DNA from 4 places in the Solibacillus daqui genome. Region 1 is predicted to be linked to each of the others. Evidence: a T-box and tRNA genes for the amino acid it is inferred to sense, from the RefSeq annotation. Region 1 holds a T-box; the other regions hold tRNA genes.

Region 1 (7,365 bases):
GATCCTCCTCCCCCACGATATTTCCCTTTACCGTGCACTACAGGGAAAACTCCACCAAGAGCAAGACTGCCAAAAAACACAATTCCAGCAAATGCAACTATTCGTAAATATGACGTTGTTGCTTTAAATGCTCGAATTGAGTATAACAATGAAGGCGATCATGATCCTTGTGGAATTATTTTTGCGCTCAATGACGATAAAGAGAGTATTTTAAATAAAAAGGTAAACCCAGAGCCATTAGTATTGCGTGCAAATGTTGGAGAATATGTCGAAATCACACTTACGAATGAATTGGACGGTAAATTCCACCATGGAGCCTTACATGGTTATCCCGATGTACCTGTCAGCGCACCATTCCCTCCATCACAACGAATATCATTACATGCACAATTAGTTAATTATGACGTTCGCTATTCTGATGGAGCAACTGTTGGATTCAACCTTGATCAAACGATCGCACCTGGAGAAAGTATTAAGTATATCTGGTATATTGATACTGATTTCGGATCAGCTAATCTAATGGATATGGCAGACATTCGCAATCATCGACATCACGGGGCATTTGGTATATTAATTGCTGAGTCTAGAGGGTCAAAGTTTCTTCATCCTAAGACTAGAAAAGAAGGAAATATCGGACACCAAGCCATTATTTCGAATCCATTGCTCCCTGAGTTTAGAGAGTTCTCGCTCGTCATGCATGATGGAGTAAGACTTCTTGATAAGAATGGCAATTTAATAATTGATCCCGAACCACTCCTCGTCGATCCAGAGGAAGAAATAGAAGATTTTGAAGATCAGGGTTCAAGAGGCTTTAATTATCGAAACGAGCGTTTTAGTCATCATGTTACAGATTTGAATGATGTTTTTAAAGTCTTTAGTGCAGATAAAGTAAGAAACCCAAGCACACCATTATTCTTGGCTTATCCAGGAGACCCAGTAACAATTCGTTTTGCGTTCCCTTCCGATAAACCGCGAGCCCATACATTCACCATCCATGCACACCATTTCTTAAGAAGTAAAAAAGACATTTCTTCTTCAATTGCTTCCTTTAAAGGAGAAAATACTGTAGGAACTAATGACGATTTCCATTTATTCTACGGAGCAGGTGGACTGTCTCAACAACCAGGAGACTATATGTATCGTTCAGGAAATATTAGATGGGATATTGAATTAGGTTTATGGGGCATTTTTAGAGTCCTTAATAGTACTAATTCAGATTTAGCACCTCTAAAAGACTATTCAGAATCAGCAAAAGATTGTGAATAAGGTTCAACATCAAGCGGTATTCAAAATGATAAAAACCTCAACTGTTACTGCAATCAATTTGTGGAAGTCTGTTTAACAAGGTGCTCTCGAGCATGTTTCAGAAAATCGAGTAGGCGCATGAATTCATTCATGCGCCTCTCAAAGATCGATACGTGCGGGTCATCCGCGCCAAGGAGTTCCCACAGCTCATAAGGTTCTTGGGAATTGATTGTAATATAGAACCTACAGATTACAAACTCTTTTTCAAGTACACTAACGACAGGTACTATATTAAGTCGTACATCCCCTACCACACAATGCATGCTTATTGATGAACCATTCCTTTGATTTTAAACCCGTTTATACAATCTCTACATATTACTCGGAGTCTTCAACCCTAATAGCTTCAGCCCGTCCTGCAATACGGTTGCTACACAGTAGCAAAACAGTAATCGGCTCTCCTTTGCTGAGTCTTCTACTAAGATTTTTGTATTGCCATAGTATTTATTAAAGGCTCTCGCTAATTGAAGCACATACTTCGCAACGATTGATGGGTCTGCCTGCTCGTAAGCCTCTTTAACCGCTTTTGGATAGTCTTGCAAACAAAGAATAGCTGGCCAAGCTTGTTCTTCTAATTTCATGAAGTCGATGTTAGATGGTGTGAAGTTTGCTTTCTCTAATATCGATGAAATACGTGCATATGTATATTGCACATATGGGCCAGTTTCGCCTTCAAAATTCATCATCTGCTCTAGTGAAAATTCAATATCATTCAATCTGAAATTTTTTAAATCATTGAAAATAACCGCGCCAACCCCAACTTGATGTGCAACTTCCTCCATGTTTTGTAACGCTGGATTTTTGTCCTGAATATTTTGTCTCGCGGTTTGAACAGCCTCGTCTAGGACATCTATTAGCAAAATTACTCTGCCTTTACGTGTCGACATTTTCTTCCCGTCTTTTAACATCATCCCAAAAGGTACATGCTGTAGCTGCTTTGCCCATGTATAGCCCATCTTGTCAATCACCTTAAAAAATTGCTTGAAGTGTAACGTTTGCTCATTGCCCACAACATAAAAGATTTTCTCAGGGCTATATTGTTTTTGACGATAAAAGGCTGCCGCTAAATCACGTGTCGCATATAGCGTTGCACCGTCCTGCTTCGTAATTAAGCACGGTGGCATATCTTTTAGCGCCACCACATTTGCGCCATCTGAAACCGTTAGTAACTCCTTACCATTTAACTCCTCTACAACAGCTTGCATCTTGTCGTTATAAAAGGCTTCCCCCTCTAAGGAATCAAATTCAATACCGAGTTGGTCATAAATTCCCTTGAATTCTTCTAGAGATACACGTTTAAACCATTCCCATAATGCGATTGCTTCTGCATCCTGATCTTCTAATGCTTTAAATGCAGCACGTGCTTTTACATTAAGTGCTTCATCTTGCTCTGCTTCATCATGAAACTTCACATAAAGTTTTAATAGCTCTTGAATAGGTGCTTTTTCAATCGATTCCTTCGAGCCCCATAGACGGTAAGCAACAATCAGCTTACCAAACTGTGTCCCCCAATCACCTAAATGGTTGACACGAACTACTTCATAACCATTCTTTTGTGCAATATTCGCAAGCGCATTGCCAATGACAGTAGAACGCAAATGCCCCATCGAAAAAGGCTTTGCAATATTCGGTGATGAAAAATCAATTACAACACGTTGACCGTTTTTCTCAGCCTGGGCATAGTTGTCCTTATTGCTTACAATGTCTGTCAAAACCTGCTGCGTGACAGCTGACTGATTGACAAAGAAATTAATATAGCCACCTACTACTTGAACATCCTGAATAAACGGATGCTTAATTTTCTCACCAATGGATTGTGCAATTTGCTGTGGTGCTTGTTTAAATTTTTTAGCAAGTGTAAAGCATGGAAACGCGAGGTCCCCTAAATGCTGATGCTTCGGCTTTTCTAGTAAAGCGATTATTTCTAGTGTTGTTAGTTCACTTTCAATTGTCTGTTCTAAAATCTTTGCGACTGTTTGAATCATGTTATTTTCCCTCCAAATATTATTAACTATTGTCTTTTTTACGTTATATCACAGAAAAAAATTTGCCTTTCCAATCCAATAAAAAAAGCCCTCGTCTCTAAAAAAGAGACGAGAGCTATAAATTCCCGTGGTACCACTCTAGTTGCCACATAACTGTGACCGCTTTCCATTCGTAACGAGGTGACTCCCCGGCATTCCCTACTCCATTCAAGATGCATCTCCAAAGTGCGTTTCACCAATACTTTTTGCATTAGGCTCCCACCATCCCTAACTCGCTAAACCAAAATCATATTAGCTACTTTCTTCTTCACTGATTTTTATAAATTTGAAATTGATTATATACATTGATTTGGATAAGAGTCAATAGTTATTTAATTTTCATTCTATTCTTATACTGCATAAAGTAAATTTATTTGACCTTAATCGCTAAAACAATTCCATCTCATAATGAGCATTTTTCAAGACAAAATTTGGAACCAAGTGTATTTATCTAATAAAATCCGTTCTGTTACGCTACGGTGGACGCTTTCCTGAGGGCGTGGCTTCAACTAACTTGTATGTGCTTTTTACGGTGGCACATACAAGTGGATTTTCCACGCACGCTTGATCCTCTAGGAGTCGCCCCCGTCACTTCGCGGCACTCTACCATCAAACTAAAGTTGGTTTTTATTCAAAATTTTAGAATAAATTTTTTGGTTCAAGCGCTGTTAATAAAACTCAAAGTTACAATAATGTATACAAAGTAGTATTCTATTCTTCACCGCCGCCTCGCGATAGCGCTAGCGGCAGCATTTTGCGCTCTTAACTATATAGGAAAAAGTAACATTTTTATTTGGCGGGCCTTGCATGCGGCATTAAAGACAGTAGTATGGACACGTACCACGTGGCCATAATGCTGTCATGCCGTAGCCCGCCGAAAATAAGTAACACTGCACTCAATCCATTTTTTGCTAGTGAATTTGCTCAATGTTAGCTCCACCTTACTGAAATAGAACAACTAATAAGTATCCAAGAACGGATAAGCAAACTGATCCTACAAGTCCTACTCCAAATGCTTTTCCACCTAATTTTTTGAGGGTTTTTAGTTCAACATTTAATCCTAAACCAGCCATTGCCATGGCAATTAAAATATACGCAATATTAACGATAACTTGTGCAACAGACTGCGGTACAATGCCAAGTGAATTAAAGGCACTCATTGCTAAAAATCCAACAATAAACCAAGGAATAATTGATAAAGAAAATGCTTCTTTCTCTTGACCCTTTTCACTTCTTCTATACCAAATACCTACCAAAATGGCTACCGGTACTAATAAAGCTACACGTGTTAACTTTACAATGATTGCTATATCTTCAGCTTCATCTCCACCAGCTGCAGCGGCTGCAATGGCATGTGCAATTTCATGTAATGTCCCGCCAGCAAAAATCCCGTATTCTGTCGGTGTTAAACCAAGTACTGAATACAACAATGTATATACAAGGGTAAATAGCGTTCCGAGCATTGCCACAATCGCGACACTTATTGCAGTTTCTTTTTCATTTGCTTTTATTTGTGGCGCAATCGCTACAACTGCAGCCGCTCCGCAAATTGCTGTTCCACACGCCGTTAGAATCCCAAGTTTTTTCTCTACATGAAAAACTTTTGATAGCCCGTATACTACAAATAATGCAAAAACTAAATTAATCAAAGCAATAAGAAATACACTTGCGCCCGCATTATAAATATCCACTAAATTTAAACGCATCCCTAGAAAAATAATTCCTAAACGTAATAATTTTTTACTTGAAAATGAAATACCCGTCTGCCATGCTTCTGGAACATCAATCGTTGCTTTCCAAATCATCCCTATTATGATTGCAATAACAAGCTGCCCCATAATCGAGAAAAAAGGCAAGATTGAAATGTATTTTGCAATGATTGCAATTCCTAGTGTTAATAATAACCCTTTCACAAAAGGTGCAGAAAAATGCTTTCTAATGTCCATCTAGTTCACTTCTTTCGTCCTTTATTGCTACTATTTGATGAAAATTAAACTCTTTCTAAAGCCGTTAATTCCAGAAAAAGATCGACATCCTGAACACAAAGTTTCATTCCTTTTTCCCAAAAGTCTTCTTTTGTAATGTCCTCATTTAAATGTTTCAGGATCAATTCTTCGATGGGCATTTTCCCTGAATCTCGCAACAATTGAATATAAATATTTTCAAATTCAGGTCCAATTTCTTTTGCTTTTTCATATAAACTATATGTTAGTAAATAGCCAAATGTGTATGGGAAATTATAAAATGGTGCATCTGTAATATAAAAATGTGGTGTCCAAAGCCACGTATATACTGATACATTATCAAGAGAATCTCTATATCCATCCAAAATTGCTTCTTGCATTAACTCATTTAATCGCTGTGTAGAAACTAGCCCTTTTTTTCTTTCCTCATAAAAATTTTGCTCAAAAAGAAACCTGCTATGAATGTTCATAAAATTCATTACACTTCTTTTTAATTTTTCGTCAACTAGAGTTATTTTTTCTGATTTTGATTCAGCCGCTTCAATTGCTGCATCCAATACAATCAATTCAGCAAAAAATGAAGCCGTTTCAGCAATACATAGTGGATATTGTCGGTTCAAACTTGAAATCCCATTCATAGCTGTATTATGAAAAGCATGCCCTAGTTCATGTGCAAGTGTTAAAATACTTTTCATCGTTTCATCAAATGTCATAAAAATTCTTGATTCCTCAGACATTGGAAAGCCCGCACAAAATGCAGCGGCTGACTTTTTAGGGCGATTTTCTGCTTCTATCCACCCTCCTTCAATTGCAGTTGTTACAAATGCTTCTAACTGCTTTCCAAATTTACGAAAGAAGCCTTTTACTAAATCAATTGCATCATCATAATGAATCTTTTGGCTGTTTGTTTCAAAATTTGCCCAAAAGTTATAGGATTGCATCTTCTCTTCACCAGTCATTTTCCCTTTTCGATATAAATATTCTGCAAAAGCATTTTTATTCTTGCTTACAACAGACCACATTGCCTCTAGTGTTTGTTTTTTCATTCGATTTTTACGTAAAGGCTCTTCCAAAACATCATCGATTCCTTGAAAATTGTATAGTTGAAGTCGAAAACCAGCTATATGATTTAATACCTTGGCAAAGGTTTCTTTTTGCTCTGACCATTTAAGCTCTAATTTTTCGTGCGCTGCTTTACGTAGTTCCTCATTCGAATGTGCGCGTAAATTCAAAGCTTGCCCTATTGAATATTTCTGTGGCTTTCCTTCCAATTGAATTTCAATTTCGAGATTACCCATTAATGTTTGATATAGCTGTCCCCACGCATGATAACCATCTATAGATAACTTAGACAAAATCGCTTTTTCATTAGAAGTTAGAGTTGTTTTACCTTCTTCACGCCATTCTGCCAATATAAATGTAAAGTCTTTTAACTCCTCAGATTTAAGAACATCAATCCATATTTCCAATGAAGTACTTGCTAAGATAGCTTGAAAATTTGTTAATATAACACCATATTTACTTTTTAATTTAGTAACCCTGCCTTGAAAAACACTCGCCTCTTGATCAGATGGGTTTTGCGCTAATAAGCAAGTGATAAATGAGGAAGCTTGTGACAATTTAAGCTTAATACTGTCGATTTCCATTAGTATATTTAGGATATGATCAGCATCTTCTACACTTGAAATACTAGTAACTGCTATATCTCCATCCAATTTAGCCAATCCTTGTTCGATATCCAGTATGTGATTTGAAAATTGATTTGATTTTTTTAAGCTTTGAAAAATACTATCTAAATTCCAGATTTGTCGATATTTATTTCTACCCAATTATTCTCCCCCTAATTAAGAACATATATTCTATATTACATTAACTAGAATTTTCTGACTACAAAAAATATTCAAAGTTACTTTTGTGATTTTATCAACTAAAAGAATTAAAATATGTTATAATTTCCCTAATATTACAGGAGGTATTAGTCCAATGGTAAAAAAATAACATGAGAAAATCTTTAATTATTTTAATAATTTACATGTAGATTTTCTCTTTCATAATATCAATATCAAGTATAG
Region 2 (7,365 bases), 1.4 Mb from region 1:
CTCGTGTCGTGAGATGTTGGGTTAAGTCCCGCAACGAGCGCAACCCTTGTTCTTAGTTGCCATCATTTAGTTGGGCACTCTAAGGAGACTGCCGGTGATAAACCGGAGGAAGGTGGGGATGACGTCAAATCATCATGCCCCTTATGACCTGGGCTACACACGTGCTACAATGGACGGTACAAACGGTTGCCAACCCGCGAGGGGGAGCTAATCCGATAAAACCGTTCTCAGTTCGGATTGTAGGCTGCAACTCGCCTACATGAAGCCGGAATCGCTAGTAATCGCGGATCAGCATGCCGCGGTGAATACGTTCCCGGGCCTTGTACACACCGCCCGTCACACCACGAGAGTTTGTAACACCCGAAGTCGGTGAGGTAACCTTTATGGAGCCAGCCGCCGAAGGTGGGATAGATGATTGGGGTGAAGTCGTAACAAGGTAGCCGTATCGGAAGGTGCGGCTGGATCACCTCCTTTCTAAGGATTTTTCGGAAATCTTCTCTTGGAGAAGATACTCATTAACGTTTGCTGTTCAGTTTTGAAGGTTTATGAATGAATTTTATATCTTCTAAGAGGGCCTATAGCTCAGCTGGTTAGAGCGCACGCCTGATAAGCGTGAGGTCGATGGTTCGAGTCCATTTAGGCCCACCATATAAATTCTTTATATTACCTCTTATATCATAATATTGGGGCCTTAGCTCAGCTGGGAGAGCGCCTGCCTTGCACGCAGGAGGTCAGCGGTTCGATCCCGCTAGGCTCCACCAATTTTTTTGTTCTTTGAAAACTGGATAAAACGACATTGATAAGTAATAAACAAACAATAGATCAAGAAATTGATCGTGTAAGATCCTTAAAGTCTTAAATCATCTGATTTAAGTTTAACTTTGGTTAAGTTAATAAGGGCGCACGGTGGATGCCTTGGCACTAGGAGTCGATGAAGGACGGCACTAACACCGATATGCCTCGGGGAGCTGTAAGTAAGCTTTGATCCGGGGATTTCCGAATGGGGGAACCCACTATCTTTAATCGGATAGTATCTACACGTGAATACATAGCGTGATGAGGACAGACGCAGGGAACTGAAACATCTAAGTACCTGCAGGAACAGAAAGAAAATTCGATTCCCTGAGTAGCGGCGAGCGAAACGGGAAGAGCCCAAACCAAAGAGCTTGCTCTTTGGGGTTGTAGGACACTCTATACGGAGTTACAAAAGAATGATTTAGGCGAAGCGACTTGGAAAGGTCCGCAAGAGAAGGTAAAAGCCCTGTAGCCAAAAAGTCATTCTCTCCAGAGTGGATCCTGAGTACGGCGGAACACGTGAAATTCCGTCGGAATCCGGGAGGACCATCTCCCAAGGCTAAATACTACCTAGTGACCGATAGTGAACCAGTACCGTGAGGGAAAGGTGAAAAGCACCCCGGAAGGGGAGTGAAATAGAACCTGAAACCGTGTGCCTACAAGTAGTTAGAGCCCGTTAATGGGTGATAGCGTGCCTTTTGTAGAATGAACCGGCGAGTTACGATTACGTGCGAGGTTAAGTTGAGAAGACGGAGCCGCAGCGAAAGCGAGTCTGAATAGGGCGAATTAGTACGTGGTCGTAGACCCGAAACCAGGTGATCTACCCATGTCCAGGATGAAGGTGAGGTAACACTTACTGGAGGTCCGAACCCACGCACGTTGAAAAGTGCGGGGATGAGGTGTGGGTAGCGGAGAAATTCCAATCGAACTTGGAGATAGCTGGTTCTCTCCGAAATAGCTTTAGGGCTAGCCTCGTGATTGAGAATACCGGAGGTAGAGCACTGTTTGGACTAGGGGGCATCTCGCTTTACCGAATTCAGACAAACTCCGAATGCCGGATATTTATACACGGGAGTCAGACTGCGAGTGATAAGATCCGTAGTCAAAAGGGAAACAGCCCAGACCACCAGCTAAGGTCCCAAAGTAATCGTTAAGTGGAAAAGGATGTGGCGTTGCTTAGACAACCAGGATGTTGGCTTAGAAGCAGCCATCATTTAAAGAGTGCGTAATAGCTCACTGGTCGAGTGACGCTGCGCCGAAAATGTATCGGGGCTAAACGATTCACCGAAGCTGTGGATGCATACCATTGGTATGCGTGGTAGGAGAGCGTTCTAAGGGCGTTGAAGTCAGACCGGAAGGACTGGTGGAGCGCTTAGAAGTGAGAATGCCGGTATGAGTAGCGAAACATGGGTGAGAATCCCATGCACCGTATGACTAAGGTTTCCTGAGGAAGGCTCGTCCGCTCAGGGTTAGTCGGGACCTAAGCCGAGGCCGATAGGCGTAGGCGATGGATAACAGGTTGATATTCCTGTACTACCTCCCCACCGTTTGAGAAATGGGGGGACGCAGTAGGGTAGGGTAAGCAGAGCGTTGGTTGTCTCTGTTCAAGCAGTAAGGTGTGTGCGTAGGCAAATCCGCGTACTTTAACATTGAGCTGTGATGACGACTCCGTATGGAGGAAGTTCCTGATCTCACACTGCCAAGAAAAGCCTCTATCGAGGTGGGAGGTACCCGTACCGCAAACCGACACAGGTAGTCGAGGAGAGAATCCTAAGGTGTGCGAGAGAACTCTCGTTAAGGAACTCGGCAAAATGACCCCGTAACTTCGGGAGAAGGGGTGCTCTGGTAGGGTGTATAGCCCGAGAGAGCCGCAGTGAATAGGCCCAGGCGACTGTTTAGCAAAAACACAGGTCTCTGCAAAACCGTAAGGTGACGTATAGGGGCTGACGCCTGCCCGGTGCTGGAAGGTTAAGAGGAGTGGTTAGCGCAAGCGAAGCTGCGAATTGAAGCCCCAGTAAACGGCGGCCGTAACTATAACGGTCCTAAGGTAGCGAAATTCCTTGTCGGGTAAGTTCCGACCCGCACGAAAGGCGTAACGATCTGGGCACTGTCTCAACGAGAGACTCGGTGAAATTATAGTACCTGTGAAGATGCAGGTTACCCGCGACAGGACGGAAAGACCCCGTGGAGCTTTACTGTAGCTTGATATTGAATTTTGGTACAACTTGTACAGGATAGGTAGGAGCCAGAGATCTCGGAGCGCCAGCTTCGAAGGAGGCGTCGGTGGGATACTACCCTGGTTGTATTGAACTTCTAACCCATGCCCCTTAGCGGGGTAGGAGACAGTGTCAGGCGGACAGTTTGACTGGGGCGGTCGCCTCCTAAAAGGTAACGGAGGCGCCCAAAGGTTCCCTCAGAATGGTTGGAAATCATTCGTAGAGTGTAAAGGCATAAGGGAGCTTGACTGCGAGACCTACAAGTCGAGCAGGGTCGAAAGACGGGCTTAGTGATCCGGTGGTTCCGCATGGAAGGGCCATCGCTCAACGGATAAAAGCTACCCCGGGGATAACAGGCTTATCTCCCCCAAGAGTCCACATCGACGGGGAGGTTTGGCACCTCGATGTCGGCTCATCGCATCCTGGGGCTGTAGTCGGTCCCAAGGGTTGGGCTGTTCGCCCATTAAAGCGGTACGCGAGCTGGGTTCAGAACGTCGTGAGACAGTTCGGTCCCTATCCGTCGTGGGCGTAGGAAATTTGAGAGGAGCTGTCCTTAGTACGAGAGGACCGGGATGGACACACCGCTGGTGTACCAGTTGTCTTGCCAAAGGCATCGCTGGGTAGCTATGTGTGGACGGGATAAGTGCTGAAAGCATCTAAGCATGAAGCCCCCTCAAGATGAGATTTCCCATTACGCAAGTAAGTAAGACCCCTGAAAGACGATCAGGTAGATAGGTTCGAGGTGGAAGTGTGGCGACACATGTAGCTGACGAATACTAATCGGTCGAGGACTTAACCACATGTTTACGAAAATCAATGAACCGTTTATCCAGTTTTGAAAGAATAATTCTTTCAAATTAATCTAGTGATGATGGCAAAGAGGTCACACCTGTTCCCATACCGAACACAGAAGTTAAGCTCTTTAGCGCCGATGGTAGTTGGGGGTTTCCCCCTGTGAGAGTAGGACGTCGCTAGGTTATTACCCAGGAGGATTAGCTCAGCTGGGAGAGCACCTGCCTTACAAGCAGGGGGTCGGCGGTTCGAGCCCGTCATCCTCCACCATTTCTAAAATGCCGGTGTAGCTCAGTTGGTAGAGCAACTGACTTGTAATCAGTAGGTCGAGGGTTCGACTCCTTTCGCCGGCACCATTTTAGAGAGCCATTAGCTCAGTCGGTAGAGCATCTGACTTTTAATCAGAGGGTCGAAGGTTCGAGTCCTTCATGGCTCACCAGTTTTTATAATTTTACATACTGTCAGAATAAAAAATTCTAAGCATTTTGCGGAAGTAGTTCAGTGGTAGAACACCACCTTGCCAAGGTGGGGGTCGCGAGTTCGAACCTCGTCTTCCGCTCCAAAATGCCGGGGTGGCGGAACTGGCAGACGCACAGGACTTAAAATCCTGCGGTGAGTGATCACCGTGCCGGTTCGATTCCGGCCCTCGGCACCATTTTTTAAAACAAAGAAATTTTTAGCGCCCGTAGCTCAATTGGATAGAGCGTTTGACTACGGATCAAAAGGTTATGGGTTCGACTCCTGTCGGGCGCGCCATATATATTTTTAAAATGACAGATCGGAATGTAGCTCAGCTTGGTAGAGCACTTGGTTTGGGACCAAGGGGTCGTAGGTTCGAATCCTGTCATTCCGACCATTACAATGGGGCCTTAGCTCAGCTGGGAGAGCGCCTGCCTTGCACGCAGGAGGTCAGCGGTTCGATCCCGCTAGGCTCCACCATATATTTCATTTTCCCTTTGGAGGTATACCCAAGTCTGGCTGAAGGGATCGGTCTTGAAAACCGACAGGCGGGTAACACCGCGCGGGGGTTCGAATCCCTCTACCTCCTCCATTTTAATTTTATAAGTTTTAAACAATATGTTGGTCCCGTGGTGTAGCGGTTAACATGCCTGCCTGTCACGCAGGAGATCGCCGGTTCGATCCCGGTCGGGACCGCCATTTTTTTGTGGGTTTGTAGCTCAGTTGGTAGAGCATTAGATTGAAGCTCTAAGTGTCGGCGGTTCGATTCCGTCCAAACCCACCATATTATGGGCCTATAGCTCAGCTGGTTAGAGCGCACGCCTGATAAGCGTGAGGTCGATGGTTCGAGTCCATTTAGGCCCACCATAGTATGTTTCCGAAGTAGCTCAGTTGGTAGAGCATCCGGCTGTTAACCGGCAGGTCGCAGGTTCGAGTCCTGCCTTCGGAGCCATTGGCCCGTTGGTCAAGTGGTTAAGACACCGCCCTTTCACGGCGGTAACACGGGTTCGAATCCCGTACGGGTCATACACTTGAAAAAAAGCACATCGCTAAATGCGATGTGCTTTTTTATATTCATTTAGTTCGTTTCAAGCGTTAATGTACCATTGTAGTTTGTTCCTTTGTCGCGACCGGCTTCGCAATAATATTCAGTTGTCTTAATAACGTTAGTACCGATTTTTTCAAATTCAATGACACAACGCGTGCCTTCAGATGTTTTGTTTAGGCGCGCTTTTTTATCTGAAACAATTGTTGCTACGCCTTCAACTGTACCTGAGTTCCAACCATCGTATGTGTAATAAGTGACGTTGAAACTGGATTTTGAACTGTTGGTAATCGATAAAATACGTCCACGTGAATCGAGATCGTCATTTCCATATGTGTAAAAATACGTGTACTCACCGTTCCATGTTTTGTTTGGTTTGTTGTTTGCTTCTGTAGACCAATTGGAGCCTTTTCTTAGTGATTTGTCGAGTATGTTACGTGCTAAATTTGCGCGCTTATTGAGTGTGTAGTGCTCTGTATTTTCAAAGCTTTGTTCGGCTTTAGGTGAAATATAGAAAAAGCTTTTTGATTGTAGCTTGTAAAAGAAAACAACAAGCTGTGCGCGAGTTAAATGATTCGACGCACCGAAATAGCGTTGGAGATTAGTGTTTTCATACTTCGGATTTTGTCCAGAAGTAATGTAATAATCTAATAAAAATTGAATGGACGAATTGAGCGTCGTGTCACCGTTGAGCATATATGCAAGGGCTTGAGCAACAGTCCCACGAGTAACGGCTGAGCTACGGATTTGATTATCGAAGTAACCATTTAACGGAACTTGGTAAGCAGCAAGCGTATTATAAATGGCATCCGAGGCAATTTGTTTTTTTGAAAATTTCATGAGCTCCTCTTCAACAGGCTCTAAATCGAAATAACTGACGAATATTTGGGCAAACTGCTGCTCGGTGACGGCCTGATTTGGGCGGAATGTGCCGTCAGGATAGCCGTGAATTATATCAAATTCATATGCCCATTGAATGGCTTCAGAAGCGTAATGGCTCGTCGGTATATCTTTAAATAATTGTTTAGCCTCGGCGTTATTGGCTGGAAGTGCCAAGCTACCGAGGGAAATGATTGCACAAAAAATCGCAATGAAATAACATTTCACAAATGTTCCTCCTTCATGCTTGGTTTTATTTTACAGTAACATGTATCGTTTCTTCCTGCAAATAGAGATATATTAGCGCTTTGTACTAGACATTTTTTACGAAATGGCATCTATTTGCTTAGTTCGTTACCTATTTTTGTTCTAAATTATGGGATGTCTGCCGATATAAAAAGTAATGTGATTTTGTATATATTTAGAAGTGAGAAGGAGATGTGTCATACATGAACCATTCAAAAAAAATCTTAGCTGCGTTGGTTGCAGTGCCGGCCAGTGTCTTAGTGGCAGATGGGGCTTTAGCGGCTGAAGAGACGGTTAGTTTTGAGATAAATAATGCATTAACTAATGGAAATGCAATAACAGTAGAATCAGTAACAACTATTCCAGATTTAGAAAATACGATTTCAACAAATTTAACGGCATTAAAAACTTCTTTTATTTATGAATTAAATGGAAAGACGAAGGAGCAAGCCAAGGAAGAAGTAGATAAGGTTTTTCAACAATTAAAAAATAACATAGATAATGATACAGCGTTAAAGGCTTATGGGTACTTAAAAAAAGCAACGGTTCATATTACTCAAACAGGACAAGATGCAGCTGTTAAATCTACTATCTCATTTACTGCGGAATATTTTGCTGATCAGACAACGTTAAGTATATTAAATAACAGTCCTGCTTTGTTACAACAAACAGGTATTTCAGCCCAAACGAGTACGATAGGAAAAATTAAAGCTGCACACGATTTTTTAATCAAAAATAATAGTTATAATGCTACTAGTCATGGTTTGGCAGGTTTTAACTCAAAAGGGGCTTTATCATCGCATGCATATGCAATGTGGACTTACTTATTGTTAAATAAGGCGGGTATTAATGTGCAGTATGTATACGGACTTGCAGATGGAAAGTACCATTCTTGGAATATCGTAAAATTAGATGATGGCAAATGGTATCACT
Region 3 (7,365 bases), 1.8 Mb from region 1:
AGCGCACTCGCTATGCCCTTCCCTTGAAATTCAGGCAATACTGCCAATCTTGAAAAATAAAAATGATCTTTATAGCGTGTAACTTTTACAACTCCAACAAGCCGCTCATGAATCTCTGCGCCCCATATCAACACATTACTTTCAAGCTCTTGTTCAATTGTAGCTGCCGTTTCAGCTAAAGCACTGGACGGCATCAAATCATGTTCATAACGTTTAAATGCTGCATGAATTACCTTGATAATTTGCTGTTCATCTGTAACATTCTTTATTATCTCAAGCATTTTCATAACCTCCTATATGAATTCTATATGTATAAAAATAACATAATGCTAATTTAAATACAAAATAACCCATTTCAATGAATATCTGAAGCAAAAAATACATTACTTAATGACATATATAAAGGCGGTGGTTTCGAGCATATAGCAACTGAACTGATTATTTTAATGACATGTGGTATTTATTATAGTATTCGTGGAATGTATAGTGGCGTTATATCAGAAGAGGTTGAAATATATGATGCCAACAGCAAATATCGCTATAGCACAAAAACAGTCGTAATTGGCATCCTTTGTGGTGTCGTAATCGCGCTAGCTATGGCATTAAATAGTGCCATCAACTACACAGACAATAATGCACAGGCTATTGAGTATTTCTTTATGGTGTTTTTAATTTCATTAGTAATCTATGCACCATTTTTAGCCCTATTTTTATTTATTAGCTATCAATCCGCCGTTAATAAAAGTAAGCAAATTAATGCTAAAATGCTAGAAGATAATGAAGATGAGTGGTGAGATGAAATGAAAAATGTACGTTTAAAAATGGCTCGCATTGAGATGGACTTGTCACAAGAGGAACTGGCTAAAAAAGTTGGGGTTACGCGCCAAACAATCGGCTTAATCGAGCTTGGCAAATACAATCCGACACTCAGTGTATGTATCGCGATTTGTAAAACGTTAAATAAAACACTCGATGAATTATTTTGGGCATAGTAAAAAAAACAGTCTATCATTACTTTTAGATAGGCTGATTTTTGTTTACATTTTATTACATAAATATTAAAATTGAATAACTTTATAAAAAAATCAAAAGGAGAAATATATATGGCATCTATTCAGCTTATCCACCCTAGCTTAGCTTACGAGTCTCAACTTATTGCTTATAAAAATGAATTTCCTTATAACCCAAGCGGTATTGAGGGCAGTTCACAAATTGCTTTTGCCGAAAGTATAGAACAATGGCTTGATCAAATTGAAAAAAATCGCCATTGGGAAACTGTTCAAAATGGTTATATGCCTGCAGAGCAATATATTGCGATAGACAACAATGACAACGTAGTCGGCATGCTTAACTTCCGTAAAGAGCTCAATGATTATTTGCTTAATTATATCGGGCATATCGGATACTCCGTTGCCCCAAGCAAACGTCGTCAAGGACTCGCAACAGAAATGTTAAAGCTGGCATTAGAAGAAGCCAAAAATTTCGGCTTACAAAAAGTCCTCGTTACATGTACAGATGATAATATTGCTTCCTACAAAGTAATTGAGAACAATGGCGGTTTATTAGAAGACAAACGCGTTGATCCAGGTGATCAAAAATTAACACGAAGATATTGGATTACATTGTAAAACGGAAAAATCCGCGCATATAACCATCTTCAATTGCGCGGATTTAATGTAATATCATTTATTCACCTATAAGCTTCATACGATACAATCGGTCATCTCCCGTAGCTGGTTGCCCACGTCCATCGGTATTATTCGTAATAAAGTACAGCATATCCTCTTCAATCCATACGTCACGAATCCGGCCAACATCATTGACAACTTCATGCACTTCATCTGTTTTTAAATCAAAAGCTAGTAGTGCTGTTCCTCTTAGAGCTGCCACATAAAGTACATCACGATCATAAGCCATACCCGACGGCGCCCAAGTACTGTCCTTCCCTGATGTGAATAATGGCTGCATCATTTCATCTTGCTTTTCTATTCCTTCAATAATGGGCCAGCCATAATTTTTGCCCACCTTAATTTCATTTACTTATTATTCGCGCTTTGTCCATGCCCCGTTGCATACATTACTCCCTCAGTCGACCAAACGAGTCCTTGCGGGTTGCGATGCCCATAACTGTATACATATGAGTTTTTAAATGGATTATCGTCTGGAATCGGGCCATCTAAATTCATACGCAAAATCTTCCCAGCAAGATTCTCTTTATTTTGCGTAAGCTCAGGATTGGATGCATCCCCTGCTGTTACATATAGCTTATTATCTGGCCCAATTTTCAAGCGCCCCCCGTGATGATATATTCCACTGGGAATCCCATCTATTAGTGTCTTTCGCTCATACCAAACTTCATCATCAAGCTGCAACAATACTACACGGTTCAACTGTTTATCGGCCATTTCATATGTGTAATACGCAAATGCTACATTGGAATTTGAAAAATTCGGTGCTAACACAAAGCCAAGTAACCCAGCCTCTGCAGCAGTAGAAAGCGTTTGTTCAAGCTTCACATTCTAACGCGACATAGAATCAGCCTCAATTTTTACAATCGCTCCTGTACGCTCGGTTATATAAAAGGTTTCTTTATGCTTTTCAATTGCCCACGGAGCCTTTAGGTTTTCTGCGATTACTTCGACAGCAGTTAGGTTATTTGGCTGTTCTGCTTCCTCTACTATTTGTTCCTTACCATTTGTTTTACATCCCGTGACTAATAAAATAAGCAGTGTAATTCTTAACAAATGATTTTTCAAAAGCAGTCCTCCAACTAACATCATTTTATTACTTAGCTTAGTATTGGTTTTTACCTGTTCAAATGCTTCTTTCTACCGCTAATCATTACTGCATTATGCAAGAAGGGGTCAAACGAGATTCCCTATTGATCCATGGTCGATTTGTAAATGAAATTTATATGAGCCTGCTTCTTTAACAGAAAAAAAGAACGAAAGTAGCCCCTTTATGACTGCTTTCGTTCTTTAATTTAATTCACTTATTTACCGAGCTACACTCTATAGTCAAACTTAATTAGTTACATTGTTAATGCAATTATCTATCTATAAATTCCCTTATTATAAAAAAAAAGCGTGTAGCAATCGCTACACGCTTATGAATGACCCGTACGGGATTCGAACCCGTGTTACCGCCGTGAAAGGGCGGTGTCTTAACCACTTGACCAACGGGCCATGGCTCCGAAGGCAGGACTCGAACCTGCGACCTGCCGGTTAACAGCCGGATGCTCTACCAACTGAGCTACTTCGGAATAATACTTTGGTGGGCCTAAATGGACTCGAACCATCGACCTCACGCTTATCAGGCGTGCGCTCTAACCAGCTGAGCTATAGGCCCTCTAAAAAACTGGAGCGGGTGATCGGAATCGAACCGACAACATCAGCTTGGAAGGCTGAGGTTTTACCACTAAACTACACCCGCATATGGTGGGTTTGGACGGAATCGAACCGCCGACACTTAGAGCTTCAATCTAATGCTCTACCAACTGAGCTACAAACCCACAAATGGCGGTCCCGACCGGGATCGAACCGGCGATCTCCTGCGTGACAGGCAGGCATGTTAACCGCTACACCACGGGACCATTTGGTTGCGGGGACAGGACTTGAACCTGCGACCTTCGGGTTATGAGCCCGACGAGCTACCACTGCTCCACCCCGCGATAATAAGAAACATATTTTGTTATAGTTCTCTCGAGTTCTATTTTGTTGGTATCTACTTCGTACCTCAGTAGCTACTAATCACTACACTATTTGGTTGCGGGGACAGGACTTGAACCTGTGACCTTCGGGTTATGAGCCCGACGAGCTACCACTGCTCCACCCCGCGATAATAGGAATTTAACTATTCAATTAAAATGGAGGAGGTAGAGGGATTCGAACCCCCGCGCGGTGTTACCCGCCTGTCGGTTTTCAAGACCGATCCCTTCAGCCAGACTTGGGTATACCTCCGACATATTAAAATGGCTACCGAGGGAGTCGAACCCACGACCTTTCGGGTATGAACCGAATGCTCTAGCCAGCTGAGCTAGGTAGCCATGATTGTTATTAAAATAAATGGTGGAGCCTAGCGGGATCGAACCGCTGACCTCCTGCGTGCAAGGCAGGCGCTCTCCCAGCTGAGCTAAGGCCCCATTGTAATGGTCGGAATGACAGGATTCGAACCTACGACCCCTTGGTCCCAAACCAAGTGCTCTACCAAGCTGAGCTACATTCCGATCTGTCATTTGAAAAATATATATGGCGCGCCCGACAGGAGTCGAACCCATAACCTTTTGATCCGTAGTCAAACGCTCTATCCAATTGAGCTACGGGCGCTAAAATTTTTTTATTTAAAAAAATGGTGCCGAGGGCCGGAATCGAACCGGCACGGTGATCACTCACCGCAGGATTTTAAGTCCTGTGCGTCTGCCAGTTCCGCCACCCCGGCATTTTGGAGCGGAAGACGAGGTTCGAACTCGCGACCCCCACCTTGGCAAGGTGGTGTTCTACCACTGAACTACTTCCGCAAAATGCTTAGAATTTTTTATTCTGACAGTATTTGAAATTTATAAAACTGGTGAGCCATGAAGGACTCGAACCTTCGACCCTCTGATTAAAAGTCAGATGCTCTACCGACTGAGCTAATGGCTCCTTATTAAAAGAGAATGGCTGGGGTACCTGGATTCGAACCAGGGCATGACGGAATCAAAATCCGTTGCCTTACCGCTTGGCTATACCCCAAAGATTTCAATTTTGTTTAAATGGGGCGACTGATGGGAATCGAACCCACGAATGCCTGAACCACAATCAGGTGCGTTAACCACTTCGCCACAACCGCCATTATAAATATTTTGTTTAATTAATTGGCAGGGGCAGTAGGAATCGAACCCACACTGACGGTTTTGGAGACCGTAGTTCTACCTTTAAACTATGCCCCTAAAAATAAAAATGGTGGAGGGGGACGGATTCGAACCGCCGAACCCTAAGGAGCGGATTTACAGTCCGCCGCGTTTAGCCACTTCGCTACCCCTCCGACATAAAATACTTATTGAAGCATTAAAAAAATAAGCGAAGCGACGTCCTACTCTCACAGGGGGAAACCCCCAACTACCATCGGCGCTAAAGAGCTTAACTTCTGTGTTCGGTATGGGAACAGGTGTGACCTCTTTGCCATCATCACTTCACTTATTAAATTGAAAGATTGTTCTTTCAAAACTGGATAAACGGTTCATTGATTTTCGTAAACATGTGGTTAAGTCCTCGACCGATTAGTATTCGTCAGCTACATGTGTCGCCACACTTCCACCTCGAACCTATCTACCTGATCGTCTTTCAGGGGTCTTACTTACTTGCGTAATGGGAAATCTCATCTTGAGGGGGCTTCATGCTTAGATGCTTTCAGCACTTATCCCGTCCACACATAGCTACCCAGCGATGCCTTTGGCAAGACAACTGGTACACCAGCGGTGTGTCCATCCCGGTCCTCTCGTACTAAGGACAGCTCCTCTCAAATTTCCTACGCCCACGACGGATAGGGACCGAACTGTCTCACGACGTTCTGAACCCAGCTCGCGTACCGCTTTAATGGGCGAACAGCCCAACCCTTGGGACCGACTACAGCCCCAGGATGCGATGAGCCGACATCGAGGTGCCAAACCTCCCCGTCGATGTGGACTCTTGGGGGAGATAAGCCTGTTATCCCCGGGGTAGCTTTTATCCGTTGAGCGATGGCCCTTCCATGCGGAACCACCGGATCACTAAGCCCGTCTTTCGACCCTGCTCGACTTGTAGGTCTCGCAGTCAAGCTCCCTTATGCCTTTACACTCTACGAATGATTTCCAACCATTCTGAGGGAACCTTTGGGCGCCTCCGTTACCTTTTAGGAGGCGACCGCCCCAGTCAAACTGTCCGCCTGACACTGTCTCCTACCCCGCTAAGGGGCATGGGTTAGAAGTTCAATACAACCAGGGTAGTATCCCACCGACGCCTCCTTCGAAGCTGGCGCTCCGAGATCTCTGGCTCCTACCTATCCTGTACAAGTTGTACCAAAATTCAATATCAAGCTACAGTAAAGCTCCACGGGGTCTTTCCGTCCTGTCGCGGGTAACCTGCATCTTCACAGGTACTATAATTTCACCGAGTCTCTCGTTGAGACAGTGCCCAGATCGTTACGCCTTTCGTGCGGGTCGGAACTTACCCGACAAGGAATTTCGCTACCTTAGGACCGTTATAGTTACGGCCGCCGTTTACTGGGGCTTCAATTCGCAGCTTCGCTTGCGCTAACCACTCCTCTTAACCTTCCAGCACCGGGCAGGCGTCAGCCCCTATACGTCACCTTACGGTTTTGCAGAGACCTGTGTTTTTGCTAAACAGTCGCCTGGGCCTATTCACTGCGGCTCTCTCGGGCTATACACCCTACCAGAGCACCCCTTCTCCCGAAGTTACGGGGTCATTTTGCCGAGTTCCTTAACGAGAGTTCTCTCGCACACCTTAGGATTCTCTCCTCGACTACCTGTGTCGGTTTGCGGTACGGGTACCTCCCACCTCGATAGAGGCTTTTCTTGGCAGTGTGAGATCAGGAACTTCCTCCATACGGAGTCGTCATCACAGCTCAATGTTAAAGTACGCGGATTTGCCTACGCACACACCTTACTGCTTGAACAGAGACAACCAACGCTCTGCTTACCCTACCCTACTGCGTCCCCCCATTTCTCAAACGGTGGGGAGGTAGTACAGGAATATCAACCTGTTATCCATCGCCTACGCCTATCGGCCTCGGCTTAGGTCCCGACTAACCCTGAGCGGACGAGCCTTCCTCAGGAAACCTTAGTCATACGGTGCATGGGATTCTCACCCATGTTTCGCTACTCATACCGGCATTCTCACTTCTAAGCGCTCCACCAGTCCTTCCGGTCTGACTTCAACGCCCTTAGAACGCTCTCCTACCACGCATACCAATGGTATGCATCCACAGCTTCGGTGAATCGTTTAGCCCCGATACATTTTCGGCGCAGCGTCACTCGACCAGTGAGCTATTACGCACTCTTTAAATGATGGCTGCTTCTAAGCCAACATCCTGGTTGTCTAAGCAACGCCACATCCTTTTCCACTTAACGATTACTTTGGGACCTTAGCTGGTGGTCTGGGCTGTTTCCCTTTTGACTACGGATCTTATCACTCGCAGTCTGACTCCCGTGTATAAATATCCGGCATTCGGAGTTTGTCTGAATTCGGTAAAGCGAGATGCCCCCTAGTCCAAACAGTGCTCTACCTCCGGTATTCTCAATCACGAGGCTAGCCCTAAAGCTATTTCGGAGAGAACCAGCTATCTCCAAGTTCGATTGGAATTTCTCCGCTACCCACACCTCATCCCCGC
Region 4 (7,365 bases), 1.5 Mb from region 1:
ATTTTGGTACAACTTGTACAGGATAGGTAGGAGCCAGAGATCTCGGAGCGCCAGCTTCGAAGGAGGCGTCGGTGGGATACTACCCTGGTTGTATTGAACTTCTAACCCATGCCCCTTAGCGGGGTAGGAGACAGTGTCAGGCGGACAGTTTGACTGGGGCGGTCGCCTCCTAAAAGGTAACGGAGGCGCCCAAAGGTTCCCTCAGAATGGTTGGAAATCATTCGTAGAGTGTAAAGGCATAAGGGAGCTTGACTGCGAGACCTACAAGTCGAGCAGGGTCGAAAGACGGGCTTAGTGATCCGGTGGTTCCGCATGGAAGGGCCATCGCTCAACGGATAAAAGCTACCCCGGGGATAACAGGCTTATCTCCCCCAAGAGTCCACATCGACGGGGAGGTTTGGCACCTCGATGTCGGCTCATCGCATCCTGGGGCTGTAGTCGGTCCCAAGGGTTGGGCTGTTCGCCCATTAAAGCGGTACGCGAGCTGGGTTCAGAACGTCGTGAGACAGTTCGGTCCCTATCCGTCGTGGGCGTAGGAAATTTGAGAGGAGCTGTCCTTAGTACGAGAGGACCGGGATGGACACACCGCTGGTGTACCAGTTGTCTTGCCAAAGGCATCGCTGGGTAGCTATGTGTGGACGGGATAAGTGCTGAAAGCATCTAAGCATGAAGCCCCCTCAAGATGAGATTTCCCATTACTCAAGTAAGTAAGACCCCTGAAAGACGATCAGGTAGATAGGTTCGAGGTGGAAGTGTGGCGACACATGTAGCTGACGAATACTAATCGGTCGAGGACTTAACCACATGTTTACGAAAATCAATGAACCGTTTATCCAGTTTTGAAAGAATAATTCTTTCAAATTAATCTAGTGATGATGGCAAAGAGGTCACACCTGTTCCCATACCGAACACAGAAGTTAAGCTCTTTAGCGCCGATGGTAGTTGGGGGTTTCCCCCTGTGAGAGTAGGACGTCGCTAGGTTATTACCCAGGAGGATTAGCTCAGCTGGGAGAGCACCTGCCTTACAAGCAGGGGGTCGGCGGTTCGAGCCCGTCATCCTCCACCATTTCTAAAATGCCGGTGTAGCTCAGTTGGTAGAGCAACTGACTTGTAATCAGTAGGTCGAGGGTTCGACTCCTTTCGCCGGCACCATTTTAGAGAGCCATTAGCTCAGTCGGTAGAGCATCTGACTTTTAATCAGAGGGTCGAAGGTTCGAGTCCTTCATGGCTCACCAGTAATTTGCTTTAGCGGGTGTGGCGGAATTGGCAGACGCACTAGACTTAGGATCTAGCGCCGCAAGGCGTGGGGGTTCGACTCCTTCACCCGCACCATTTAATTTCATAACTGTCAGATAAAAAATATCTTAAGCATTTTGCGGAAGTAGTTCAGTGGTAGAACACCACCTTGCCAAGGTGGGGGTCGCGAGTTCGAACCTCGTCTTCCGCTCCAAAAAATGCCGGGGTGGCGGAACTGGCAGACGCACAGGACTTAAAATCCTGCGGTGAGTGATCACCGTGCCGGTTCGATTCCGGCCCTCGGCACCATTTTATTTTAATATGTATAGCGCGCCCGTAGCTCAATTGGATAGAGCGTTTGACTACGGATCAAAAGGTTATGGGTTCGACTCCTGTCGGGCGCGCCAGATTACGGAATGTAGCTCAGCTTGGTAGAGCACTTGGTTTGGGACCAAGGGGTCGTAGGTTCGAATCCTGTCATTCCGACCATTATAATGGGGCCTTAGCTCAGCTGGGAGAGCGCCTGCCTTGCACGCAGGAGGTCAGCGGTTCGATCCCGCTAGGCTCCACCATAAAAGACAACCAAAATAAAGATCCTGGCTACCTAGCTCAGCTGGCTAGAGCATTCGGTTCATACCCGAAAGGTCGTGGGTTCGACTCCCTCGGTAGCCATCTTAAGGACCTTTAGCTCAGTTGGTTAGAGCAGACGGCTCATAACCGTCCGGTCACAGGTTCGAGTCCTGTAAGGTCCACCAGTAATCACATATTTAACTCGGAGGTATACCCAAGTCTGGCTGAAGGGATCGGTCTTGAAAACCGACAGGCGGGTAACACCGCGCGGGGGTTCGAATCCCTCTACCTCCTCCATTTTAATTGAATAATTGAGTTTTTTATTATCGCGGGGTGGAGCAGTGGTAGCTCGTCGGGCTCATAACCCGAAGGTCACAGGTTCAAGTCCTGTCCCCGCAACCAAATGGTCCCGTGGTGTAGCGGTTAACATGCCTGCCTGTCACGCAGGAGATCGCCGGTTCGATCCCGGTCGGGACCGCCATTTTTTATGGGTTTGTAGCTCAGTTGGTAGAGCATTAGATTGAAGCTCTAAGTGTCGGCGGTTCGATTCCGTCCAAACCCACCATATGCGGGTGTAGTTTAGTGGTAAAACCTCAGCCTTCCAAGCTGATGTTGTCGGTTCGATTCCGATCACCCGCTCCAGTTTTTAAGAGGGCCTATAGCTCAGCTGGTTAGAGCGCACGCCTGATAAGCGTGAGGTCGATGGTTCGAGTCCATTTAGGCCCACCATATAAAACGTTCCGAAGTAGCTCAGTTGGTAGAGCATCCGGCTGTTAACCGGCAGGTCGCAGGTTCGAGTCCTGCCTTCGGAGCCATATTTATTTAAGGGGAATTACTCAAGAGGCTGAAGAGGCGCCCCTGCTAAGGGTGTAGGTCGGGTAACCGGCGCGAGGGTTCAAATCCCTCATTCTCCGCCACGGCCCGTTGGTCAAGTGGTTAAGACACCGCCCTTTCACGGCGGTAACACGGGTTCGAATCCCGTACGGGTCATACATAAGTAAAACAAGAAAACGCTAAGCATATTTTCCTTGCTTAGCGTTTTTTTGTAATCAATATTAATTGATTATTAGTTTCTCCATATTGAAATGCTCTAGTCGAGTTATTTACTTAAAAGTCTTTCTTATAAGCTGTGTAATTATTTAAGACGTGGTACCATTTATTATTTTGTTAAAGTAATGATGAATTGATTTATAATATTCATTGGATTAAGGGCTACGTCTGTTAAAGTACCGGCAAAAATAATTTGTTAACCAATTGATTGGTTAAATTGCTCAAAGTCAGGTTACTTTATAACATTATTTTTTGAATTATGTATATAGCTTTCCAGAGCGTCAGTTTAAGCATATAAGCTTTTTTTAATATACCATTCACCTTTGACTTGCTGTAATGTCCTTGAATGCCTTATTTTCGATATAGTATGTAGGATCTGCTATTGTTTTTCAGGCTGCTTCATAACTTTTTTCTTGAGGAAATAAAGAAATTCTGGCTTTTCTAAAACCAATGAAATCATATGTAGTAGCGAGTTAGCCATATTGGAGTGCTTTTTATAGTGCTTTTTGTTCTTCATTACGCAGTAAAATGATTTTCTCACATATAGAGTAATTTAAGTCCAATAATTCGTAAGGAAAACGTGCTACACCGAAAGTAAGCCAATAGCTATGAGATAGTTCATGGATAAGAACAGCATGCCTGGCGTTAAATTGATCCGTTTTAGCTACTGTAATATAGTAATTTTCATTGTAGTTTGGGTAGTTAAATAATATGGCTTCCAGCCCGTTATATTTAATATAAGCAACAGGTGTAAAATTTGGTCAGAATTTATGTAAGAGTTGAGTTGATACAAATGGCTGAATTATTGATGTAAACGCGGCCATAAAAGTATCCCTTCAAAGATATTTTGAAATGATATATTTTTGTTCAATAATCAAATAGTATTCGAGAAATTATAATAGATTTAATTTGATGAAATAGAGGAGGCATAAAGGTGAGTGCAGTTTTTGAATATAATACTAAAAAAGTATATCCAATTATTTATCCAGTTAAATACGGACAAATGAATAATATTAACTGTTACCTATTTGAACACCAAAATAAGCTAACATTAATTGATGCAGGAATTGATTCAGCCGAATATGAAGTGTTTTTTGATGAACAGCTTGCTGCATATGATTTAAACATAATGGATATTGATCAAATCATTTTGACTCACCACCATATTGATCATATTGGTATGGTCAATAAAATTATTGGAAAAAAGCAAATTCCGGTATTCGCACATCCACTTGCATTAGAGAGGCTAGCATTGACAACAACTTATCAGCAGACTAAAATTCAATTTTTTGAAGAGCTATATGAACACTATGGTTGTACACATGTTATGGCGTCCCGTATAGAGAAAATGAAGCAAACACTAAATGATGCTGGTGGATTGCGTATAAAGTCTGTGATTGAGCCAATTCAAGCAAATGATTATGTTGGAGAATTAAAAGTTTTGGAAACGCCAGGGCATTCATTGGACTCAATAACTTTATATGATGAAGAATCAGGCTGGTTGTTTACGGGAGATTTAATTATCGAAAAGGGGTCGACAAATGCATTAATTGACTTTGATTCAAGGAAATTATTGCTTCCAACAGTATTACAGCATCGTCAATCAATTGAGCAATGTCAGAAATTATTAATTTCAACGGTATTTGCTGGTCATGAAAAGATATTTACTAATTTTTCTGAGGTAGCCCAATTAAATATCGCGAAGATTGATTACAAAGTGCAGCGAATTGCAAAACAGATTGAACAAGGCAATGAGTCAGTCTTAAAACTGGCGAATGCTCTTTATGGTAATTTAATGCATACGATGCCTACGCTTATTTTTTCGGAAGTAATTGGCTATGTTAATTATGCTGAAATTTTAGGGATTGTGGAAAGAGTACAACGAAACGGGCAAATAACATTTCGTTGTGTTTGAATTTGGGTTAATGTAAAAATATAGATTCTTATGGTAAGAATCTATATCTACTAGTTGAGCCAACAGTATTTTTCGAATTTTTACATATAATTAAATAACGAAGAGCATAAATTTTTTTATAAAAATGAAAAACAACTGTTGAAAAAAATGGATAATCATATTAGAATTTCGATATACTAAGAAATCGTTTTCATTGGTTAACAAGGTCATTTGATGGGGATTTTTGAAAAAAATATATTTTTTAAAAAAGTTTTCAAAAAATCATTGCATTTTCTTATGAATACTGATATTATAAATCTTGTCCTTAAGAGAAAGGTCACTTACGAAATGTAACAATATTACCCAGGAGGATTAGCTCAGCTGGGAGAGCACCTGCCTTACAAGCAGGGGGTCGGCGGTTCGAGCCCGTCATCCTCCACCATTTCTAAAATGCCGGTGTAGCTCAGTTGGTAGAGCAACTGACTTGTAATCAGTAGGTCGAGGGTTCGACTCCTTTCGCCGGCACCATTTTAGAGAGCCATTAGCTCAGTCGGTAGAGCATCTGACTTTTAATCAGAGGGTCGAAGGTTCGAGTCCTTCATGGCTCACCAGTAATTTGCTTTAGCGGGTGTGGCGGAATTGGCAGACGCACTAGACTTAGGATCTAGCGCCGCAAGGCGTGGGGGTTCGACTCCCTTCACCCGCACCATTTAATTTCATAACTGTCAGATAAAAAATATCTTAAGCATTTTGCGGAAGTAGTTCAGTGGTAGAACACCACCTTGCCAAGGTGGGGGTCGCGAGTTCGAACCTCGTCTTCCGCTCCAAAAAATGCCGGGGTGGCGGAACTGGCAGACGCACAGGACTTAAAATCCTGCGGTGAGTGATCACCGTGCCGGTTCGATTCCGGCCCTCGGCACCATTTTATTTTAATATGTATAGCGCGCCCGTAGCTCAATTGGATAGAGCGTTTGACTACGGATCAAAAGGTTATGGGTTCGACTCCTGTCGGGCGCGCCAGATTACGGAATGTAGCTCAGCTTGGTAGAGCACTTGGTTTGGGACCAAGGGGTCGTAGGTTCGAATCCTGTCATTCCGACCATTATAATGGGGCCTTAGCTCAGCTGGGAGAGCGCCTGCCTTGCACGCAGGAGGTCAGCGGTTCGATCCCGCTAGGCTCCACCATAAAAGACAACCAAAATAAAGATCCTGGCTACCTAGCTCAGCTGGCTAGAGCATTCGGTTCATACCCGAAAGGTCGTGGGTTCGACTCCCTCGGTAGCCATCTTAAGGACCTTTAGCTCAGTTGGTTAGAGCAGACGGCTCATAACCGTCCGGTCACAGGTTCGAGTCCTGTAAGGTCCACCAGTAATCACATATTTAACTCGGAGGTATACCCAAGTCTGGCTGAAGGGATCGGTCTTGAAAACCGACAGGCGGGTAACACCGCGCGGGGGTTCGAATCCCTCTACCTCCTCCATTTTAATTGAATAATTGAGTTTTTTATTATCGCGGGGTGGAGCAGTGGTAGCTCGTCGGGCTCATAACCCGAAGGTCACAGGTTCAAGTCCTGTCCCCGCAACCAAATGGTCCCGTGGTGTAGCGGTTAACATGCCTGCCTGTCACGCAGGAGATCGCCGGTTCGATCCCGGTCGGGACCGCCATTTTTTATGGGTTTGTAGCTCAGTTGGTAGAGCATTAGATTGAAGCTCTAAGTGTCGGCGGTTCGATTCCGTCCAAACCCACCATATGCGGGTGTAGTTTAGTGGTAAAACCTCAGCCTTCCAAGCTGATGTTGTCGGTTCGATTCCGATCACCCGCTCCAGTTTTTAAGAGGGCCTATAGCTCAGCTGGTTAGAGCGCACGCCTGATAAGCGTGAGGTCGATGGTTCGAGTCCATTTAGGCCCACCATATAAAACGTTCCGAAGTAGCTCAGTTGGTAGAGCATCCGGCTGTTAACCGGCAGGTCGCAGGTTCGAGTCCTGCCTTCGGAGCCATATTTATTTAAGGGGAATTACTCAAGAGGCTGAAGAGGCGCCCCTGCTAAGGGTGTAGGTCGGGTAACCGGCGCGAGGGTTCAAATCCCTCATTCTCCGCCACGGCCCGTTGGTCAAGTGGTTAAGACACCGCCCTTTCACGGCGGTAACACGGGTTCGAATCCCGTACGGGTCATACATAAGTAAAACAAGAAAACACTAAGTACATTCAATAGTACTTAGTGTTTTTTAATACGCATAATTAAAGAGGCGGTGAGTCAGATGATAGAACGCTTGGCAATTTTTGATGAACATTATCATAAGATTGGTGAAGCAATACGTGACGAAGTACATGCTAAGGGCTATTGGCATGAAGTGTTTCAGTGCTGGGTAATAGAAAAAATAGAAGATGAATGGATAATCTATTTACAATTGCGCAGTAAGTTGAAAAAAGATTATCCAAATCAATTTGATATAACAGCAGCAGGGCATTTATTAGCGACAGAAACGGTTTTAGATGGTGTGAGAGAGCTGCATGAGGAATTGGGGATAAATATAGCTTTTGAAGATCTAAAAGCATTAGGGGTCATTCCTTATAAGATACAAAATGAAAATATTAAAGATTATGAGTTTGCGAA

What was found. A T-box is a leader RNA that pairs with one kind of tRNA and senses whether it is charged. The one in region 1 lies ahead of argS (arginine--tRNA ligase), so its partner is inferred to be a tRNA-Arg.
Region 2: it encodes a tRNA-Arg, which carries the amino acid that the T-box ahead of argS (arginine--tRNA ligase) is inferred to sense. The anticodon was not compared.
Region 3: it encodes a tRNA-Arg, which carries the amino acid that the T-box ahead of argS (arginine--tRNA ligase) is inferred to sense. The anticodon was not compared.
Region 4: it encodes a tRNA-Arg, which carries the amino acid that the T-box ahead of argS (arginine--tRNA ligase) is inferred to sense. The anticodon was not compared.

What each region holds. Positions count from the first base shown of each region.
Region 1 is NZ_CP114887.1:1,576,277-1,583,641, reverse strand. It holds gene O7776_RS07570 (multicopper oxidase domain-containing protein) at 1-1,266, shown strand, start outside; gene argS (arginine--tRNA ligase) at 1,617-3,290, opposite strand; T-box leader at 3,392-3,610, opposite strand; gene O7776_RS07560 (YeiH family protein) at 4,271-5,275, opposite strand; gene O7776_RS07555 (M3 family oligoendopeptidase) at 5,320-7,122, opposite strand.
Region 2 is NZ_CP114887.1:218,694-226,058, forward strand. It holds rRNA gene O7776_RS01055 (16S ribosomal RNA) at 1-474, shown strand, start outside; tRNA gene O7776_RS01060 (tRNA-Ile) at 572-648, shown strand; tRNA gene O7776_RS01065 (tRNA-Ala) at 686-761, shown strand; rRNA gene O7776_RS01070 (23S ribosomal RNA) at 884-3,811, shown strand; rRNA gene rrf (5S ribosomal RNA) at 3,873-3,988, shown strand; tRNA gene O7776_RS01080 (tRNA-Val) at 3,998-4,073, shown strand; tRNA gene O7776_RS01085 (tRNA-Thr) at 4,084-4,159, shown strand; tRNA gene O7776_RS01090 (tRNA-Lys) at 4,167-4,242, shown strand; tRNA gene O7776_RS01095 (tRNA-Gly) at 4,291-4,365, shown strand; tRNA gene O7776_RS01100 (tRNA-Leu) at 4,370-4,458, shown strand; tRNA gene O7776_RS01105 (tRNA-Arg) at 4,483-4,559, shown strand; tRNA gene O7776_RS01110 (tRNA-Pro) at 4,583-4,659, shown strand; tRNA gene O7776_RS01115 (tRNA-Ala) at 4,667-4,742, shown strand; tRNA gene O7776_RS01120 (tRNA-Ser) at 4,762-4,854, shown strand; tRNA gene O7776_RS01125 (tRNA-Asp) at 4,886-4,961, shown strand; tRNA gene O7776_RS01130 (tRNA-Phe) at 4,971-5,046, shown strand; tRNA gene O7776_RS01135 (tRNA-Ile) at 5,053-5,129, shown strand; tRNA gene O7776_RS01140 (tRNA-Asn) at 5,139-5,214, shown strand; tRNA gene O7776_RS01145 (tRNA-Glu) at 5,217-5,288, shown strand; gene O7776_RS01150 (S-layer homology domain-containing protein) at 5,341-6,414, opposite strand; gene O7776_RS01155 (S-layer homology domain-containing protein) at 6,636-7,365, shown strand, end outside.
Region 3 is NZ_CP114887.1:3,877,188-3,884,552, forward strand. It holds gene O7776_RS19020 (GNAT family N-acetyltransferase) at 1-281, opposite strand, end outside; gene O7776_RS19025 (DUF6773 family protein) at 396-794, shown strand; gene O7776_RS19030 (helix-turn-helix transcriptional regulator) at 801-992, shown strand; gene O7776_RS19035 (GNAT family N-acetyltransferase) at 1,104-1,628, shown strand; partial or broken gene O7776_RS19040 (PQQ-dependent sugar dehydrogenase) at 1,687-2,756, opposite strand; tRNA gene O7776_RS19045 (tRNA-Glu) at 3,114-3,185, opposite strand; tRNA gene O7776_RS19050 (tRNA-Asn) at 3,187-3,262, opposite strand; tRNA gene O7776_RS19055 (tRNA-Ile) at 3,272-3,348, opposite strand; tRNA gene O7776_RS19060 (tRNA-Gly) at 3,359-3,432, opposite strand; tRNA gene O7776_RS19065 (tRNA-Phe) at 3,436-3,511, opposite strand; tRNA gene O7776_RS19070 (tRNA-Asp) at 3,517-3,592, opposite strand; tRNA gene O7776_RS19075 (tRNA-Met) at 3,596-3,670, opposite strand; tRNA gene O7776_RS19080 (tRNA-Met) at 3,763-3,837, opposite strand; tRNA gene O7776_RS19085 (tRNA-Ser) at 3,867-3,959, opposite strand; tRNA gene O7776_RS19090 (tRNA-Met) at 3,972-4,045, opposite strand; tRNA gene O7776_RS19095 (tRNA-Ala) at 4,066-4,141, opposite strand; tRNA gene O7776_RS19100 (tRNA-Pro) at 4,149-4,225, opposite strand; tRNA gene O7776_RS19105 (tRNA-Arg) at 4,249-4,325, opposite strand; tRNA gene O7776_RS19110 (tRNA-Leu) at 4,349-4,437, opposite strand; tRNA gene O7776_RS19115 (tRNA-Gly) at 4,442-4,516, opposite strand; tRNA gene O7776_RS19120 (tRNA-Lys) at 4,565-4,640, opposite strand; tRNA gene O7776_RS19125 (tRNA-Gln) at 4,656-4,730, opposite strand; tRNA gene O7776_RS19130 (tRNA-His) at 4,752-4,827, opposite strand; tRNA gene O7776_RS19135 (tRNA-Trp) at 4,854-4,927, opposite strand; tRNA gene O7776_RS19140 (tRNA-Tyr) at 4,939-5,022, opposite strand; rRNA gene rrf (5S ribosomal RNA) at 5,058-5,173, opposite strand; rRNA gene O7776_RS19150 (23S ribosomal RNA) at 5,238-7,365, opposite strand, start outside.
Region 4 is NZ_CP114887.1:3,067,812-3,075,176, reverse strand. It holds rRNA gene O7776_RS15195 (23S ribosomal RNA) at 1-804, shown strand, start outside; rRNA gene rrf (5S ribosomal RNA) at 866-981, shown strand; tRNA gene O7776_RS15185 (tRNA-Val) at 991-1,066, shown strand; tRNA gene O7776_RS15180 (tRNA-Thr) at 1,077-1,152, shown strand; tRNA gene O7776_RS15175 (tRNA-Lys) at 1,160-1,235, shown strand; tRNA gene O7776_RS15170 (tRNA-Leu) at 1,249-1,332, shown strand; tRNA gene O7776_RS15165 (tRNA-Gly) at 1,376-1,450, shown strand; tRNA gene O7776_RS15160 (tRNA-Leu) at 1,457-1,545, shown strand; tRNA gene O7776_RS15155 (tRNA-Arg) at 1,567-1,643, shown strand; tRNA gene O7776_RS15150 (tRNA-Pro) at 1,649-1,725, shown strand; tRNA gene O7776_RS15145 (tRNA-Ala) at 1,733-1,808, shown strand; tRNA gene O7776_RS15140 (tRNA-Met) at 1,835-1,908, shown strand; tRNA gene O7776_RS15135 (tRNA-Ile) at 1,915-1,991, shown strand; tRNA gene O7776_RS15130 (tRNA-Ser) at 2,011-2,103, shown strand; tRNA gene O7776_RS15125 (tRNA-Met) at 2,134-2,208, shown strand; tRNA gene O7776_RS15120 (tRNA-Asp) at 2,212-2,287, shown strand; tRNA gene O7776_RS15115 (tRNA-Phe) at 2,296-2,371, shown strand; tRNA gene O7776_RS15110 (tRNA-Gly) at 2,375-2,448, shown strand; tRNA gene O7776_RS15105 (tRNA-Ile) at 2,459-2,535, shown strand; tRNA gene O7776_RS15100 (tRNA-Asn) at 2,546-2,621, shown strand; tRNA gene O7776_RS15095 (tRNA-Ser) at 2,633-2,723, shown strand; tRNA gene O7776_RS15090 (tRNA-Glu) at 2,725-2,796, shown strand; gene O7776_RS15085 (MBL fold metallo-hydrolase) at 3,791-4,771, shown strand; tRNA gene O7776_RS15080 (tRNA-Val) at 5,117-5,192, shown strand; tRNA gene O7776_RS15075 (tRNA-Thr) at 5,203-5,278, shown strand; tRNA gene O7776_RS15070 (tRNA-Lys) at 5,286-5,361, shown strand; tRNA gene O7776_RS15065 (tRNA-Leu) at 5,375-5,459, shown strand; tRNA gene O7776_RS15060 (tRNA-Gly) at 5,503-5,577, shown strand; tRNA gene O7776_RS15055 (tRNA-Leu) at 5,584-5,672, shown strand; tRNA gene O7776_RS15050 (tRNA-Arg) at 5,694-5,770, shown strand; tRNA gene O7776_RS15045 (tRNA-Pro) at 5,776-5,852, shown strand; tRNA gene O7776_RS15040 (tRNA-Ala) at 5,860-5,935, shown strand; tRNA gene O7776_RS15035 (tRNA-Met) at 5,962-6,035, shown strand; tRNA gene O7776_RS15030 (tRNA-Ile) at 6,042-6,118, shown strand; tRNA gene O7776_RS15025 (tRNA-Ser) at 6,138-6,230, shown strand; tRNA gene O7776_RS15020 (tRNA-Met) at 6,261-6,335, shown strand; tRNA gene O7776_RS15015 (tRNA-Asp) at 6,339-6,414, shown strand; tRNA gene O7776_RS15010 (tRNA-Phe) at 6,423-6,498, shown strand; tRNA gene O7776_RS15005 (tRNA-Gly) at 6,502-6,575, shown strand; tRNA gene O7776_RS15000 (tRNA-Ile) at 6,586-6,662, shown strand; tRNA gene O7776_RS14995 (tRNA-Asn) at 6,673-6,748, shown strand; tRNA gene O7776_RS14990 (tRNA-Ser) at 6,760-6,850, shown strand; tRNA gene O7776_RS14985 (tRNA-Glu) at 6,852-6,923, shown strand; gene O7776_RS14980 (NUDIX hydrolase) at 7,010-7,365, shown strand, end outside.